Regions from separate parts of the Pseudomonas sp. MF06569 genome, predicted to be linked through region 1. Evidence: predicted binding sites of a transcription regulator. Region 1 holds the regulator's gene; the other holds the start of a gene.
The links. Region 1 encodes FliA, which starts transcription of late flagellar genes. Its sites were predicted from a motif close to CTAAAGTTTNNNNNNNNNNNGCCGNTAA; they were not measured.
Positions count from the first base shown of each region.

Region 2: a site for FliA is predicted at 2,483-2,510, ahead of flgM (flagellar biosynthesis anti-sigma factor FlgM). Genes of this name have one in related genera too.

Region 1 covers NZ_JCBCUZ010000007.1:181,797-190,095, forward strand. The annotation lists gene AC19YQ_RS10115 (flagellar motor protein) at 1-621, opposite strand, end outside; gene AC19YQ_RS10120 (protein-glutamate methylesterase/protein-glutamine glutaminase) at 621-1,766, opposite strand; gene AC19YQ_RS10125 (chemotaxis protein CheA) at 1,816-3,984, opposite strand; gene AC19YQ_RS10130 (protein phosphatase CheZ) at 4,047-4,835, opposite strand; gene AC19YQ_RS10135 (chemotaxis response regulator CheY) at 4,856-5,227, opposite strand; gene fliA (RNA polymerase sigma factor FliA) at 5,430-6,170, opposite strand; gene fleN (flagellar synthesis regulator FleN) at 6,170-6,997, opposite strand; gene flhF (flagellar biosynthesis GTPase FlhF) at 7,117-8,299, opposite strand, start outside.
Region 2 covers NZ_JCBCUZ010000021.1:67,784-76,082, forward strand. The annotation lists gene cheR (protein-glutamate O-methyltransferase CheR) at 1-571, opposite strand, end outside; gene AC19YQ_RS18020 (chemotaxis protein CheV) at 584-1,546, opposite strand; gene flgA (flagellar basal body P-ring formation chaperone FlgA) at 1,625-2,395, shown strand; gene flgM (flagellar biosynthesis anti-sigma factor FlgM) at 2,547-2,873, shown strand; gene AC19YQ_RS18035 (flagella synthesis protein FlgN) at 2,925-3,392, shown strand; gene AC19YQ_RS18040 (flagellar brake protein) at 3,489-4,229, shown strand; gene AC19YQ_RS18045 (MFS transporter) at 4,300-5,628, opposite strand; gene AC19YQ_RS18050 (glutamine synthetase family protein) at 5,693-6,934, opposite strand; gene AC19YQ_RS18055 (histidine-type phosphatase) at 7,309-8,299, shown strand, end outside.

The sequences.
Region 1 (8,299 bases):
GAGCTTGCTGGCGATGGGCAGCAACACCAGGTTGGCACTGGCTACCCCGTAAATGGTCGCCACAAACGCCACCGCAATTCCGCTGCCCAGTTGTCCCGGATCGGCCAGATTGCCCATCACATGGATCAGGCCCATGACCGCGCCGATAATGCCGATGGTCGGCGCATAACCGCCCATGCTTTCAAATACTTTGGCGGCTTCGATGTCGCGGCTTTCCTGGGTCATGTAATCGACCTCCAGCACGCTGCGAATGGTTTCTGGCTCAACCCCGTCAACCAGCAACTGCAGGCCCTTGCGCGAATAATTGTCGGGCTCGGTGTCGGCCACGCCTTCCAGGCCCAGCAAGCCTTCCTTGCGCGCCGTCAGGCTCCAGTTGACGACACGGTCAATGCCCCCCGCCATGTCGATACGCGGCGGAAACAAGATCCACACCACGGTCTGCATCGCCCGCTTGAATGCGCTCATGGGCGACTGCAACAGTGCCGCGCCCACCGTCCCGCCCAGCACGATCAGCGCTGCCGGACCATTGGCCAGGGCGCCGAGATGGCCGCCCTCCAGGTAGTTGCCGCCGATGATCGCGACAAACGCCATGATGATGCCAATCAGGCTGAGCACATCCATCAGTGGCAGGCCTCCACCAGGTGTTTGCCGATGTCATCAAGGCTGTACACCGCGTCGGCCAGGTTGGCTTTGACGATGGCCATCGGCATGCCGTAAATCACGCAGCTGGCTTCGTCCTGTGCCCACACCTGACTGCCGCCCTGCTTGAGCATGCGGGCACCTTCACGGCCGTCCGCGCCCATACCGGTCAGGACCACCGCCAAAACTTTGTCACCAAAGGACTTGGCAGCCGAACCGAAGGTGATATCCACACACGGCTTGTAGTTCAAACGCTCGTCACCCGGCAGGATGCGTACCGCGCCGCGACCGTCAATCATCATTTGCTTGCCGCCCGGTGCCAGCAGGGCCAGGCCGGGGCGCAGGATGTCGCCGTCTTCGGCTTCCTTGACGCTGATGCGGCACAGCTTGTCCAGGCGCTCGGCAAACGCCTTGGTAAACGCCGCCGGCATGTGCTGCACCAGCACAATCGGCGCCGGAAAATTGCCCGGCAACTGGGTCAACACCCGCTGCAAGGCCACCGGCCCGCCGGTCGAGGTGCCGATGGCGACCAGTTTGTAGGCCTTGCGCTTGGGCATGCCCGACGTTGATGCCGGTGCAGGCGCGCCACGGCTGGCAATCGGCGTGGTGCGCGCAGGGGGCAACGAGGCGGTCGGCGCGGGGGGCACAAAACCGCCAAGGGCAGGCCGAGGCACAGGCGCAGGGGCTGAGACCGCAGGCGCTGGCGCGCTGTAGCTGGACATTCGGCGGTTGCTGCGCGAGATGCTGTGAACCTTTTCGCACAGCATCTGCTTGACCTTCTCGGGGTTGCGCGAGATGTCTTCGAAGTTTTTCGGCAAAAAATCCACCGCCCCGGCATCCAGCGCATCGAGGGTCACGCGGGCGCCCTCGTGGGTCAGCGAGGAAAACATCAATACCGGGGTCGGACAGCGCTGCATGATATGACGCACGGCCGTGATGCCATCCATCAACGGCATCTCGTAATCCATCGTGATCACGTCCGGCTTGAGCGCCAGCGCCTGATCGATGGCTTCCTTGCCATTGGTGGCGGTGCCGATCACTTGAATCGTCGGGTCAGCCGACAGAATTTCCGAGACGCGGCGGCGGAAAAAACCGGAATCATCCACCACCAGGACCTTGACTACCATAAACACTCCGTTAGGCGGTGCGGGGCGCAAAAGCCCCGGCTCACCAGAATCAAATACGCCGTGATGCGTAGTGCTTGAGCATGCTCGGAACATCCAGAATCAAGGCAATACGGCCATCACCGGTAATGGTGGCGCCCGACATGCCTGGCGTGCCCTGGAGCATTTTGCCCAACGGCTTGATCACCACCTCTTCCTGGCCGACCAGTTGATCGACCACAAAACCGATGCGCTGGGTACCGACCGACAAAATCACCACATGCCCTTCGCGCTGTTCTTCGTGGGCGGCAGACGCCACCAGCCAGCGCTTGAGGTAGAACAACGGCAGGGCCTTGTCGCGCACGATCACCACTTCCTGGCCGTCGACCACGTTGGTGCGCGACAGGTCGAGATGGAAAATCTCGTTGACGTTGACCAGCGGGAACGCAAACGCCTGGTTGCCCAGCATCACCATCAGGGTTGGCATGATCGCCAGGGTCAGCGGCACCTTGATGACGATTTTCGAGCCACGACCCAGCACCGACTCGATGCTCAGCGAGCCATTGAGCTGAGCGATCTTGGTTTTCACCACGTCCATGCCCACGCCACGTCCGGACACATCGCTGATCTCGGTCTTGGTGGAAAAGCCCGGTGCAAAAATCAGGTTGTAGCAGTCGCTTTCGCTCAGGCGATCGGCTGCGTCCTTGTCCATCAGGCCTTTTTTCACCGCCAGGGAGCGCAGGAAATTGGCATCCATGCCTTTGCCGTCATCGGAGATCGACAGCAGGATATGGTCGCCTTCCTGCTCTGCCGACAGCACCACCCGACCGCAGCTTGGCTTGCCTGCAGCAGCACGTTCTTCCGGGGTTTCGCAACCATGGTCGACGGCGTTGCGCACCAAGTGGACCAGTGGATCGGCCAGGGCTTCGACGAGGTTTTTATCCAGGTCGGTCTCTTCGCCCACCAATTCCAGGCTGATTTCTTTCTTCAACTGACGCGCCAGATCCCGCACCAGCCGCGGGAAGCGACCGAATACTTTTTTGATCGGCTGCATCCGGGTCTTCATCACTGCGGTTTGCAGGTCGGCGGTGACCACGTCGAGGTTGGACAGGGCCTTGGCCATGTCCTCGTCATGGCTGTTCAGGCCCAGGCGCACCAGACGGTTACGCACCAGCACCAGTTCGCCGACCATGTTCATGATGTCGTCCAGCCGTGCGGTATCGACCCGCACGGTGGTTTCTGCCTCAGAGGCAACGGGCTTTTCCGACGGTGCAGCTGCCGCCCGGGCCGGGGCGGCACGCGCAGCCGCAACCGGTTTGGCGGGCACAGCCGCAGCGACAACGGCTGCGGAGTCCGGACTGAACTTGCCTTTACCATGCATCTCATCGAGCAGGGCTTCGAATTCGTGATCGCTGATCAGGTTCGGGTCGCCCGCTGGCTCCTCGGCCGCGGCAACAGGCTCGGCGGTCGCAGCGCCCAGTGCGTCGGTGTTGAACGCACCCTTGCCATGTAGTTGATCGAGCAAGGCCTCGAATTCATCGTCGGTGATTTCATTGCTGACTTCAGCTACGGCTGCTGGCGCTTCGTCGGGCACTGCGCCGACCACTGCGGCATCCGCAGAAAACTGGCCCTTGCCGTGCAACTGGTCAAGCAGCAACTCAAATTCGGCGTCGCTGATTTCGTCACCCGCCGAGATGTCTGCCGGGACAACCGGCTCGGGCTCGTGGGCAGCGGCCTTGACCGCATCGAGGGATTCCAGCAGCTGTTCAAATTCGCTGTCGGTGATATCCGTCACCGGGGCTGCGACTACCGCCACCGGCACAGGCTCAGGTGCTGCAACCACGTGAGCGGTGGCAGGTTCTGCCAGACGCGCCAGCGCCGCCAGCAACTCGGGGGTCGCCGCGGTGATCGGGCTGCGCTCGCGTACTTCGCTGAACATGCCGTTGACCGCATCCAGTGCCTCAAGCACCACGTCCATCAACTCCGCGTCGACGCCTCGTTCACCCTTGCGCAGGATGTCGAAGACGTTCTCGGCGATGTGACAGCACTCCACCAATTCATGGAGCTGCAGGAAGCCGGCGCCCCCTTTGACAGTATGAAAACCGCGAAAAATGGCATTGAGCAGGTCCGCATCATCCGGTCGGCTTTCCAGCTCGACCAGTTGCTCGGACAGCAACTCCAGAATTTCGCCGGCTTCAACCAGGAAATCCTGAAGGATTTCTTCATCGGCGCCGAAGCTCATGTACGTGCTCCTTGAGAAAGGCCCGCGACGCCAGGCAACAGCGCCCGCACGTCTATCGAGTCCTAAAAACCTAAACTGGACAGCAAATCGTCTACATCATCCTGACCGGATACGACGTCATTACGTGTATCGGCATGAATCTGCGGACCTTCACCCTTGGCCTGGTTTTTTTGCGAATTATTTTCAGCACGCAACGCATCACGGTCGTGTTCGATGCCGGCAAAGCGGTCTACCTGACTGGCCATCAGCACCAGTTTGAGCAGATTGCTTTCAACGTCCGTGACCAGTTGCGTTACCCGCTTGATGACCTGACCGGTAAGGTCCTGGAAATCCTGGGCCAGCAAGATGTCGGTGAGGTTGGCGGACACGACCTGACTTTGCTCGTCGCTACGCGTCAAAAAACTGTCAACCCGACGCGCCAGCTCGCGAAACTCCTCGGCACCGATTTCACGGCGCATGAAGCGACCCCAGTCTGCACTCAGGGCCTTGGCTTCCTGCCCCAGGCCGTTGACCAGCGGCGTGCTGTTTTCCACCAGGTCCATGGTTCGATTGGCGGCCGCTTCCGTGAGCTTCACAACATAAGCCAGGCGTTCCGTGGCATCCGTGATCTGCGACACTTCTTCGGCTTGCGGCATGCTCGGATCAATATGGAAATTGACAATTGCACTGTGCAGTTCACGGGTCAGTTTGCCGACTTCGCGATACAACCCGCGATCACGGGTCTGGTTGAGTTCGTGAATCAGCTGCACTGCATCGCCAAACTGGCCTCTTTCAAGGCTTTCGACCAATTCGTGAGCATGTTTTTTCAGGGTCGACTCAAAATCGCCCTGTGTAGATTCTTTATGCTCCATAGCGCCCCCAAGGCAACCGATCAACCGATGCGATCAAAGATCTTCTCGATCTTGTCTTTGAGTGCGATAGCCGTGAACGGCTTGACCACATAGCCGTTAACACCGGCCTGGGCGGCTTCGATGATCTGCTCGCGCTTGGCTTCGGCGGTCACCATCAGCACCGGCAAGTGCTTGAGTTTTTCGTCGGCGCGCACGTGGCGCAGCAACTCGATACCGGTCATGCCCGGCATGTTCCAGTCGGTCACCAAAAAGTCGATGTGACCCAGATTGAGGATCGGCAACGCCGTGATGCCGTCGTCCGCCTCGACCGTGTTGGTGAACCCCAGGTCACGCAACAGGTTTTTAATGATCCGCCGCATCGTTGAAAAATCATCAACGATAAGGATTTTCATGTTCTTGTCCAATTCGACCTCCAAGCAGTCTTAAACGCGCCCGGTCTGGGGACACGCCATTCAATCAATTCGTTTTCAAACACCGCCAGAATCGACTGTGGGAGCGGGCTTGCTCGCGATGCTGGCGGCGCGGTTTTTCTGATTCACCGTGTCGATCCCATCGCGAGCAAGCCCGCTCCCACAATAAGTACGCGTGTTCCCGTCAGTGCGCTCGCCACTGGCTCAGGCGTGCACGCAGCCGCGCTGCGCACTGGCTGTGCAGCTGGCTCACACGGGACTCGCTGACCCCCAGCACTTCGCCGATTTCCTTGAGGTTCAGTTCCTCGTCGTAGTACAGCGCCAACACCAGCCGCTCACGCTCGGGCAGATGGGCAATCGCATCGGCCAGCGCGCCCTGGAAGCGTTCGTCTTCCAGATCGCGGGACGGCTCCGGGTGAGCACTTGCGCCATCCTCATGCAGCCCTTCGTGTTCGCCGTCCTGCAACAAGTCGTCGAAACTGAACAGACGGCTGCCCAGGGTGTCATTCAAGATGGCGTAATAATCATCAAGGCTTAACTGGAGTTCGGCCGCAACTTCATGATCTTTAGCGTCACAACCGGTTTTTGCTTCAATTACCCGAATTGCATCGCTGACCATGCGCGTATTGCGGTGGACAGAGCGCGGGGCCCAGTCGCCTTTTCGCACTTCATCGAGCATGGCGCCACGAATGCGAATCCCGGCATAGGTCTCAAAACTCGCTCCCTTGGTGGCGTCGTATTTGCCCGACACCTCGAGCAGCCCGATCATCCCGGCCTGGATCAGGTCGTCCACCTGCACGCTGGCCGGCAAGCGCGCCAACAGGTGATAGGCAATGCGCTTGACCAAAGGGGCGTAGCGCTCGATCAGCTCGTACTGGCTGTCACGGGACGCCTTGCTGTACATGCGATAGCCACTGGCGGTCATTAAAAGCGCCCCCCTGCTTGCTGCACCAGACGCTCGACAAAGAACTCCAGATGCCCGCGGGGGTTGGCGGGCAGCGGCCAGGTGTCGACTTTCTGGGCGATGGCTTTAAACGCCAGGGAGCACTTGGAGCGCGGGAACGCTTCGTAGACGGCCCGCTGTTTTTGTACGGCCTTGCGCACGCATTCGTCATACGGAACGGCGCCCACGTATTGCAGGGCCACATCGAGAAAACGGTCGGTGACTTTAGTCAATTTGGCGAACAGATTGCGCCCTTCCTGCGGGCTCTGGGCCATGTTCGCCAATACGCGAAAGCGGTTCATGCCGTAATCGCGATTGAGCAGCTTGATCAGCGCATAGGCATCGGTGATCGATGTCGGCTCGTCGCAGACCACCAGCAGCACTTCCTGGGCGGCGCGCACAAAGCTGACCACCGACTCGCCAATCCCGGCAGCGGTGTCGATCACCAGCACATCCAGATTGTCGCCGAGGTCGCTGAAGGCCTGGATCAGACCGGCGTGTTGCGCCGGGCTCAGCTGCACCATGCTCTGGGTGCCTGAAGCCGCCGGCACGATACGAATCCCGCCAGGGCCTTGCAGCAAGACATCGCGCAGCTCGCAACGCCCCTCGACCACATCGGCCAGGGTGAATTTGGGGGTCAGGCCCAGCAGGACATCGACATTCGCCAGTCCAAGGTCCGCGTCCATCAACAGAACGCGCCTGCCCAGCTCGGCCAATGCGATGGACAAGTTGACTGAGACGTTAGTTTTACCGACGCCACCCTTGCCGCCGGTCACTGCGATCACCTGTACGGGATGCATGCTGCCCATGATCTTTTTTTACCTTGTCTTACTTAGACGCGGCTACATGCGTTGGCTGCCCGTTCCCCATTGGAACAAAACCTTCAGACCATCAGATGTAGGTACATTGCAACGTAATCTTGACTACCTCAGCCTACCCGCTTGGGAGGGCTGTGATAGATATCAGCGAACATATCGGCCATGGCTTCTTCGCTGGGTTCTTCCTGCATTTGCACACTCACTGCGCGACTCACCAACTGGTGACGGCGCGGCAGGTGAAGGTCATCCGGAATCCTTGGACCATCGGTGAGGTACGCCACCGGCAACCCGTGGCTGATCGCCAGGCTCAACACTTCGCCCAGGCTTGCCGTTTCATCCAGTTTGGTCAGGATGCAACCGGCCAGCCCGCAACGCTTGTAACTGAGGTACGCCGCCGTCAGCACCTGTTTCTGGCTGGTGGTGGCCAGTACCAGATAATTTCTGGCCTTGATCCCTCGCCCCGCGAGGCTTTCCAGCTGCAGGCGCAACGCCGGATCGCTGGCTTGCAGCCCGGCGGTGTCCACCAGCACCACGCGCTTGCGCACCAGTGGCTCAAGGGTCTGGCCCAACGACTGACCGGGGGCCACGTGGGTCACCGGTACGTTGAGAATCCGGCCCAGGGTCTTGAGTTGCTCCTGGGCGCCAATTCGAAAGCTGTCCATGCTCACCAGGGCAATGTTCTGCGCGCCGTACTTGAGCACATAACGCGCCGCCAGCTTGGCCAGCGTGGTGGTTTTACCCATCCCTGCGGGACCGACCATCGCGATCACACCGCCCTCTTCCAGCGGTTCCAGCTCAGGCGTGGCAATCATGCGCGCCAGGTGCGCCAACAGCATCCGCCAGGCCTGACGCGGCTCCTCGATGCCGGCCACTTGCGCCAGCAGATCACGGGACAGCGGCCCGGACAGGCCGATACGCTGCAGGCGACGCCACAGATTGGCCTGGGCAGGCTTGGCATCCTGCAACTGGCTCCAGGCCAGCGAGCCGAGCTGCACTTCGAGCAACTCGCGCAAACCGTTGAGTTCATGACGCATGTTGTCGAATGCGCGCTGATCAATGGTCGGTGCGGCTGGCGCAGGTGCAGGGCGCGGCGGCTCTTCAAGGGTCGGCTCGATCAACGGCTCGGCGGCGGTCAGCGGCAGACCGGCAAACAACTGACGGTTGTCCCCCGCCTCGCCCTCACCGCGCAGGCTCAACTCGGCCTGGGCCGAGACAATCCGCGACTGGGTCTTGCGCAGCTCTTCTTCGAGCTCAATGTTCGGTACACGGGGTGCCAGCGCGGACAGCTTGTAG
Region 2 (8,299 bases), on a different contig from region 1:
TCGGCGTCTTGAGCACCCAGCGCCCCGGCCCCTTGGGATCGAAATAGCGCTGCAAGCGTTCTGGCGACAGGCCCCGGCCAATCGCAAGGTTGTCGTATTCGCCGGTTTTACAGGTATTGAGCATCTGGGCCGACAGGTCGGTGGCAAAAATCTGCACCCCCGCTTTCAACTGCCCAAGGTTGCTGCGCTCAAACTCGTCAATGGCCATCGACAACGAGTACGGCTCCTGCCCCGAAGAACAGGCCGCCGACCAGATTCGCAAACGCTGGCCAGGACTGGCCTTGATTTGCTCGGGCAGCACCTTGTTCTTCAATACTTCGAAGGGGTAGGTGTCGCGAAACCACAAGGTTTCGTTGGTGGTCATCGCATCGACCACCAGTTCGCGCAGCCCGCTGCGCGGCTGGCTCTGGATACGCTGAATCAGCTCGCCCAGGGACTTGATACCTTGCTGCTCCATCAGCTTGTTAAGCCGGCTGGAGACGAGGTACTGCTTGTTTTCACCCAGCAAAATGCCACAGGCTTTTTCCAGGAAGACCCGGAACTGTTCAAAATCCAAATTAGCCGTCGACAAATGTCCTGCCTCTTAAATCGATTTGACCGCCAGGGGTGAGCCCTGGCTATGGTCTGCTGCTTTTATCCGGTCAACTACCCGGGATGCCAGGTCATCAGGTCGGAACTTGGCCAAAAAGTCATCGGCACCGACCTTTTTCACCATAGCCTGATTGAATACCCCGGATAACGAAGTATGCAGAATGATGTGCAGCTTTTGCATCCGCGGATCGTTACGGATTTCAGCAGTCAGGGTGTAGCCGTCCATTTCCGGCATCTCGATATCCGAGATCATCATCAGAAATTCTTCAGACGGGTCCTTGCCCTCCTCCACCAGCTTGCGCAGGTAGTCCAGCGCCTGACGGCCATCATTCAACGACACCACTTCAACGCCTACCGTTTGCAGGCAACGGGCTACCTGCTTGCGTGCCACCGACGAATCGTCGACGGTCAGCACCCGCAATGACAGTGCCTTGCTCCGGGTTTCGACATCCACTACACCGTGGGTGATGGTTTCAGGTGATGGCGAGACTTCTGCCAGTACCTTCTCGACATCGATGATTTCGACCAGTTGATCGTCCAGCCGGGTGACGGCCGTCAAGTAATGGTCGTTACCCGTGCCCTTGGGCGGCGGATGGATCTCTTCCCAGTTCATGTTCACGATGCGTTCAACCGAGCGAACCAGAAAGCCCTGAGTCTTGGTGTTGTACTCGGTGATGATCACAAACGGGCTGCTTTGATCTTTCAGGGCCCCCGCCCCGGTGGCCATGGCCAGATCGAGAATCGGGATGGTCGCGCCTCGAATGCTCGCCACACCACATACCACGGGATGAGACTTGGGAATCAAGGTCAGTTTCGGGCATTGCAGCACCTCCCTGACCTTGAACACATTGATCCCGTAAAGCTGTGGTCCATCCAGACGAAACAACAACAGCTCCAGGCGATTTTGCCCGACCAGCTGAGTGCGCTGGTTAACCGCATCCATCATCCCGGCCATTCTCAGCTCCTCTTAAAAACTTCAAGTTTCATCACGCACTTCCCGGTAAACGGCACGGGGCTTGCTTTTTTATCGGCCATGAACGCAAAAACGACAATTTCCTGCCACCGGCCCTTCCTCCAGACCCTGCGCCGCAGCTGTCTGAGCGTCCTGGCGGCTGGCACCCTGCTTGGCCTGGGCACTCATACCCAGGCTGATGCGTTTACATCGCCTGATCAGCTTATCGGCGTGACCCAGGGCTTTCTTGAATTCACCGTTGAAGACTACCTGGCAACCAGCCAGACCGAGGGGCGATATCAGATCCAGGTCAACAACCTTGACCCCCGTCTGCGACTGGCTCATTGCGACAAGGAATTGACAGCAACCCTCGAAAGCCCGGCACAACCCATGGGCCGGGTGATCGTGCGCGTGCGCTGCGAAGGGGGCTCGCCCTGGACTATCTTCGTTCCAGCCCAGGTCAAACTGTTCCGTGACGTGGTCATCGTCAATCACCCGCTCAAGCGCGGCATGGTGATCGACTATGCCGATGTCACCTTGCGCGAGCGGGATATCAGCCTGATCAATCAGGGCTACCTGACGGCGACTGAACTGGCAGTGGGTCAAAAGCTGCTGCGGCCCATGATCACCGATCAGGTACTGACCCTCACGCACCTGGAACAGGTTGCCACCGTGCGCAAGGGCGACCATGTGGTCATCAGCGCCCGTAGCGGTACGTTAAGTGTCAAAATGCCCGGCGAAGCCCTGTCAGACGGAGGCCTCAGCGAGCAGATACGAGTCAAGAACCTGAACTCCAAGCGTGTGATCCGGGCCCGAGTGACAGCACCCGGTCAAGTTGAGGTGGCATTGTAGGAAAGTTGGCATCAGTCTCCGGACTTTCCTACACTGTGGTTTGACGCAGATCAGTACAGTTCTGTGTGAAGCTATGATTAATCGAGCCTAAAGTTTTTCCGGGTATGGCCGAAAACATGGCAAGCGTCCAAATACCCAGAGGTTTATCGTTATGGTCATCGACTTCAGTCGTCTTGGCAGCGCGCCGCCCTTAACCGGCAGTACGCGCAGCAATGCAAATCAGGAAGCAGGCAGCGCCACGCAAGCGGCCCCGGCTAAAGGCCCTGAGCAAACCAGCGCCAGCGCCCCTAGCGGGGAATCTGTACACCTCAGCCAAGAGGCTCAGCAGTTGCAGAAGATCAGCGACTCGTTGCGTGACCAACCTGTTGTCGACAAAAATCGGGTGGCCGAGCTTAAACAGGCCATCGCCGAGGGCAGCTACAAAGTCGACAGCAACCGGGTCGCCAGCAAACTGCTCAACATGGAAGCCCAGCGCTAGGCCCACATGGCCTGTGCCAGGCTTTTGGACGCTTAACTCCCAGAGCCCGTTATGCACGACGAAAATTTACTGCAACTGATCAATGATGACCTGGCCCCCGCCGAACAACTGCTCGGCCTGCTGCAAGACGAGTCCATTGCCCTGAAAGGCCGCGACATGCAGGTGCTGGAAAACATTCTGGCGCGCAAACAGTCGTTGATCATTTTGCTGGAGCAACATGGCCGCAAGCGCAGCGAGATTCTCGCGGCCCTTGGCCTGGCCACCAACCGCAGCGGCCTCGAAAGCCTTGCCAGCCACTCAAGCGTAGGCGCGCAACTGCTCAGCCAAAGCGATGTGCTGAACCAGTTACTGGCCCAATGCCAGGCTGCGAACCTGCTCAATGGACAGTCGATCCAGACCCAGCAGGCAATCACCGCCAACCAGCTGCGCATTCTTCATGGCGGCGAAGCCCCCTCGTTGTATGACGCCCGCGGCACCACTTCGATGCTCAACAAGCATCGCGCCTACAGCCAGGCTTGAGCCTGCGCATCCGCAGCCTGTAGCGAGACACGCACCATAATGGCAGAATGCCTCTTTTTTGCGTGTCGCTGTATTTTGTCTGGAGATTGATCAACCGTGTTCGACGCCCAAGATGTTCCGCAACCGCCAAAGGTGCTGACCACCCCTTTGGAAATTGCCTCCAACCTGCGGATGCTGCAAGAGAGCCATGACCCGCTGATCATCACTTTCCAGGATCGCACCCAGCGCTTCCAAAGCTATGTGGTGGATATAGACCGTGAGCGCAACACCATGGCGCTGGACGAAATGATCCCCCGTGACGGCGAGCGCTTTCTTGAGGCTGGCATACCGTTTCGGGTTGAGGGTTTCCACGATGGCGTGCGCATTGCCTGGGAGTGCACCACGCCGCTGACCCTTGATGACAGCAAGGATCACCGCTGCTATCGCGGTGCGCTACCCCGCGAAGTGGTTTACCACCAGCGGCGCAACGCATTTCGTGCGGCCCTGCGGCTGGCCAATCTGGTCAGCGTGGAGGTCGCGGGTGAAAAACTCAAAACCCCGATCAAAGGCAAGTTGCTGGACGTTTCTGCAACGGGCTGCAAATTGCGTTTTGAGGGTGATATCGGCCAGGGCATGCAACTGGGTCAGGTGTATGAGCGCTTCAGCGCCGACCTGCCGTTTGGCCTGATGTCCACCCCGGTCGAGTTGCGTTACCTGCACTTTGAAGAGCGGCTGAGCATTACCTTTGCCGGCATGCGCTTTCACAACATCAGCGGCGCCGTACAGCGTCAGGTCGAACGTTTTGTGTATCAACTGCAACGCGAAGCGCGCCAGTTTGATAAAGACGACGATTACTGAACGTGAGTGAACCCTGCACATCCTGTGGGAGCTGCCTTCGCGAGCAAGCCCGCTCCCACAGGGAAAGTGTCTAGGGCTTGGGTTCTGGCTTGGGTTCTGGCTCCGGTTCCGGTTCCGGTTCCGGTTCCGGCTCCACGTTATCCACCATCTGCTCCTGCACCACCTGCTCATCCACCCGCGGGTCAAGCGCCGCTACCAGCGGTGAACTGGACATGCTGTCAGGCATTGCCACGTGATGCAGCGGCGCATCATCGACCTGGTGCAGGTTGGTCACTGCATTCGGGCGAATTCGCCACACCAGGATCAAACCCGCCACGCTGAAAAAGGCGTAGAGCATGTGGCTGCCAAGCACCTTCATCAGAACCCCCGCCACCAGCGGGCCCACACTCGCCCCAATGCCGTAGGTCACCAGTAACATGGCGGTCAGCGACACGCGACGCTCCGGCTCAATGTGGTCATTGGCAAATGCCACGGCCAGCGGATAGATGCAAAACTGCATCAACGCCGCCATGCCACCGGCCACAAACAGCACCTCCAGCGGTACCGACGGCAGGATCGCCAGCGGCAATGCGGCCAGCGCCAGCAAGAAGGCGAAGATGCGGATCAGCAACGGCCGGTCATAGCGGTCGGACAACCAGCCCAATGGCCACTGCACCAGCAACCCGGCAAAAATACAGCTACCCATGTACAGACCGACCAGCTCGGTCGACAGCCCCTGCTGCGAGGCATAAAGCGGCGCCAGACCGTAGAACGAACCCACCAGCAGGCCCGCGCCCATCACCGCGATCAACGACTGGGGTACACGCTTGATAAAAAACTTGGGGTCCATCGGTGCGGGGTGCAGGGGCGCCGGGTGAATACGTCGGGTCATGGCCACGGGCACCAGGCACAGGGCAAAGCACAACGCCACAACCATCAGCAATTCGAGCCCCAGGGCCGGATGGATCACCAGGATCAATTGGCCGAGCACCAGGCCCAGATAGGAAGCGATCATGTACAGGCTGAACACCACGCCTCGCTGCTTGGCATCGGCCTGCTCATTGAGCCAGCTTTCGATGACCATGTACTGGCACATCATGCCCAGACCGACGATCACCCGCAGCAGCAACCATACCGGCAACCAGTCCGTCAGCCCGTGACACAGCACCGCCGCACCGACAATACCGGCGCAGGTGGCGTAGGCACGGATATGCCCGACCCGGGCAATCAGCCGGTGGCCGATCTTGCCGCCCAGGACCAGGCCAAAATAGTTGGCCGCCATCAACGCGCCGACCCACAGGCCGTCAACGTTGTCGGCCGCCAGGCGCAGCGCCAGATAGGTACTCAAGAGGCCAGAACCGATCAACATCATCAGCGAGGCAAAGTACAACGCTCGAAAAGACTTCCAGATTTGGTGCATTGGCTTTCCGTGCGGCTCCTTGTATCTGCAGCCGGGCAAGGCCCGGTGCCACAGATTTAAACAGTTAAGCCTGAGCCGCCAGAACGCGACGCTCCCAGGGAGTTATTTCGTCATGGAAGCTGGTAAGTTCCAGCGTCTTGGACGCAACGTAACCTTCGATGAACTCCACCCCGAACAGTTCAATCGCCAACTGACTGCGCTTGAGGCGATCAAGGGCTGCATGCAAGGTACAGGGCAATGACAGCGCCGGGGGCACTTCGAATTCGCCCTGAATCGCAGCGCTCGGTTCCAGCTCATGCTCAATGCCATATAACCCTGCCGCAAGGCTGGCGGCAATGGCCAGATACGGATTGGCGTCAGCGCCCGGCAAACGGTTTTCAACCCGCCGCGCCACGGGTGAGCTGGCCGGGATCCGAAGGCCTGCAGCACGGTTATCGTGGGACCAGCACGCATTGTTCGGCGAGGCATAGGGGTGGAACAGACGCTGATAGGAATTGACGTTGGGCGCAAACAGCGCCGTGAAGTCAGCCATGCCTGCCTGCTGCCCACCGATAAAGTGGCGAAAGGCGGCCGTCGGCTGCCCCGCCTCGTCGCTGAACACATTACGACCGCTGCCCAGCTCCACCACGCTCTGGTGAATGTGCATCGAGCTGCCGGCGGTGTGGGCCAGTGGCTTGGCCATGCACACAACGGTCAGTCCATGCTTGAGGGCGACTTCCTTGAGTAAATGCTTAAACAAAAACGTCTGGTCGGCGAGCAGCAGCGGATCACCGTGCAGCAGGTTTATTTCAAACTGACTGACGCCCATCTCGTGCATAAAGGTGTCGCGCGGCAAGCCCAGTGCCGCCATGCATGCGTAGACCTCGCTGAAAAAAGGCCGCAAGCCGTTATTGGAGCTGATGCTGAACGCAGAAAAACCTTCTTCAGGACGACCATCGAGCCCCACAGGCGGACGGAATGGCTGGGTCGGATCGGTGTTGGGCGCAAACACAAAGAACTCGAGCTCAGTCGCCACCACCGGCTCCAGACCGCGGGCCGCATAACGGGCGATAACGGCCTTCAACTGACCTCGCGTCGACAACGCCGAGCTTTCACCGCTGAACTCATCGGCGTCACAAATGGCCAGGGCACGGGGTTGCTGACTCCAGGGCAAGCGATGGAGTTGGGCAAGGTCTGGCACCAGGGCCAGGTCGCCATCGTCGCTGCCATAGAAACGCGACTCGGGGTAGCCGCCCATGATGCATTGCAACAGCACGCCACGGGCCATCTGCAAGCGCCGACCTTCGAGAAATCCCGCAGCGGTCATCACCTTGCCACGGGGTACGCCATTGAGATCGGGCGTGACGCACTCAACCTCATCAATACCCGCCAATCGCTGTGCGAGTGAGCCCTGGCCATCGCTCGTCATGACACGTTCCTTGTTGTGCAGGCCACTGAGGGCAATGGGTACAAAATACGCACCTGCTCCAGATTTGTGTAGTCGCTGATGATGGACCGTATCGGCATTGTGGGAGCGGGCTTGCTCGCGATTCAGGCGGCGCGGTCCACCAGGTACACCGCGTCGATACTATCGCGAGCAAGCCCGCTCCCACAGAGCCAATACGCCAGGTTGTGCGGTTTTTACCCGATAACTGTCTAAGCTCTTTGCCCACCGTGTCAGGAAGACCAAAAGGAAAAACGATGAAGCCGTTGCCCCCTCTTTTTACCAGCCTGCTGCTGGCCAGCCTGCTCAGCCCTGCAGCCTTCGCCCAAACCCCCACAAGCGATGGCTATGTGCTGGATAAAGTCGTGCAAATCAGCCGTCATGGCGTGCGACCTCCCACCCAATCCAATGAAAAACTGCTGACCTCCGTCACTCAGCGTCAATGGCCAACCTGGCTTGTACCCTTGGGCAACTTGACCGGCCACGGCTATACCGGTGCTGTCGAAATGGGCCGCTACCGCGGGGAGGTACTGCGCACCGCCGGACTGATCCCCAAGGGTTGCCCGGATGCCAGCCAGTTGCTGGTACACGCCAGCCCCCTGCAGCGCACCAAGGCCACCGCACAGGCCCTGCTCGATGGCATGTTCCCCGGCTGCGGGCTGCAACCGACCTATGTCAGCGGCAATCAGGACGCCTTGTTCCAGGCCAATGAAATGCCCTTTGCCGCCCTTGACCCGGTGAAAGCCAAAGCCGAAATCCTCAAAGCCCTGGGGGGCAGCGTCGAAGCGGCACAGGCGCGCTACCAACCCTTTGAAGAAAAACTCAGGGAAGTCGCCTGCCTGCCCGGGGCTGACTGCCCCTATGGCAAACAAGCCTGGACCCTTGAACAAAACGCCAAGGGCCGCTTCTCGATCAAGGGCCTGAGCGCGGGCGCCAACATGGGCGAAGTGTTCCGCCTGGAATACAGCCAGGGCTTGCCACTGGATAAAGTCGCGTTCGGCAACGGTCGTACCGCAGCCCAAGTGTCCAGCCTGATGGTGCTGACCAAAGCCAAGTACGACTACCTCAATGACATCCCCTATATCGCCAGTCGCGGTGCGTCAGAGCTGATGAACCAGATTTCGCTGGAACTCAAGCAAGGCACCCCGCTGGCCCAAAAAGACGGGCAAAGCATCCCGCCTGATGTGCCGCTGATGCTGCTCGTGGCCCACGACACCAATATCGCCTACCTGCGCACCATGCTCGGCT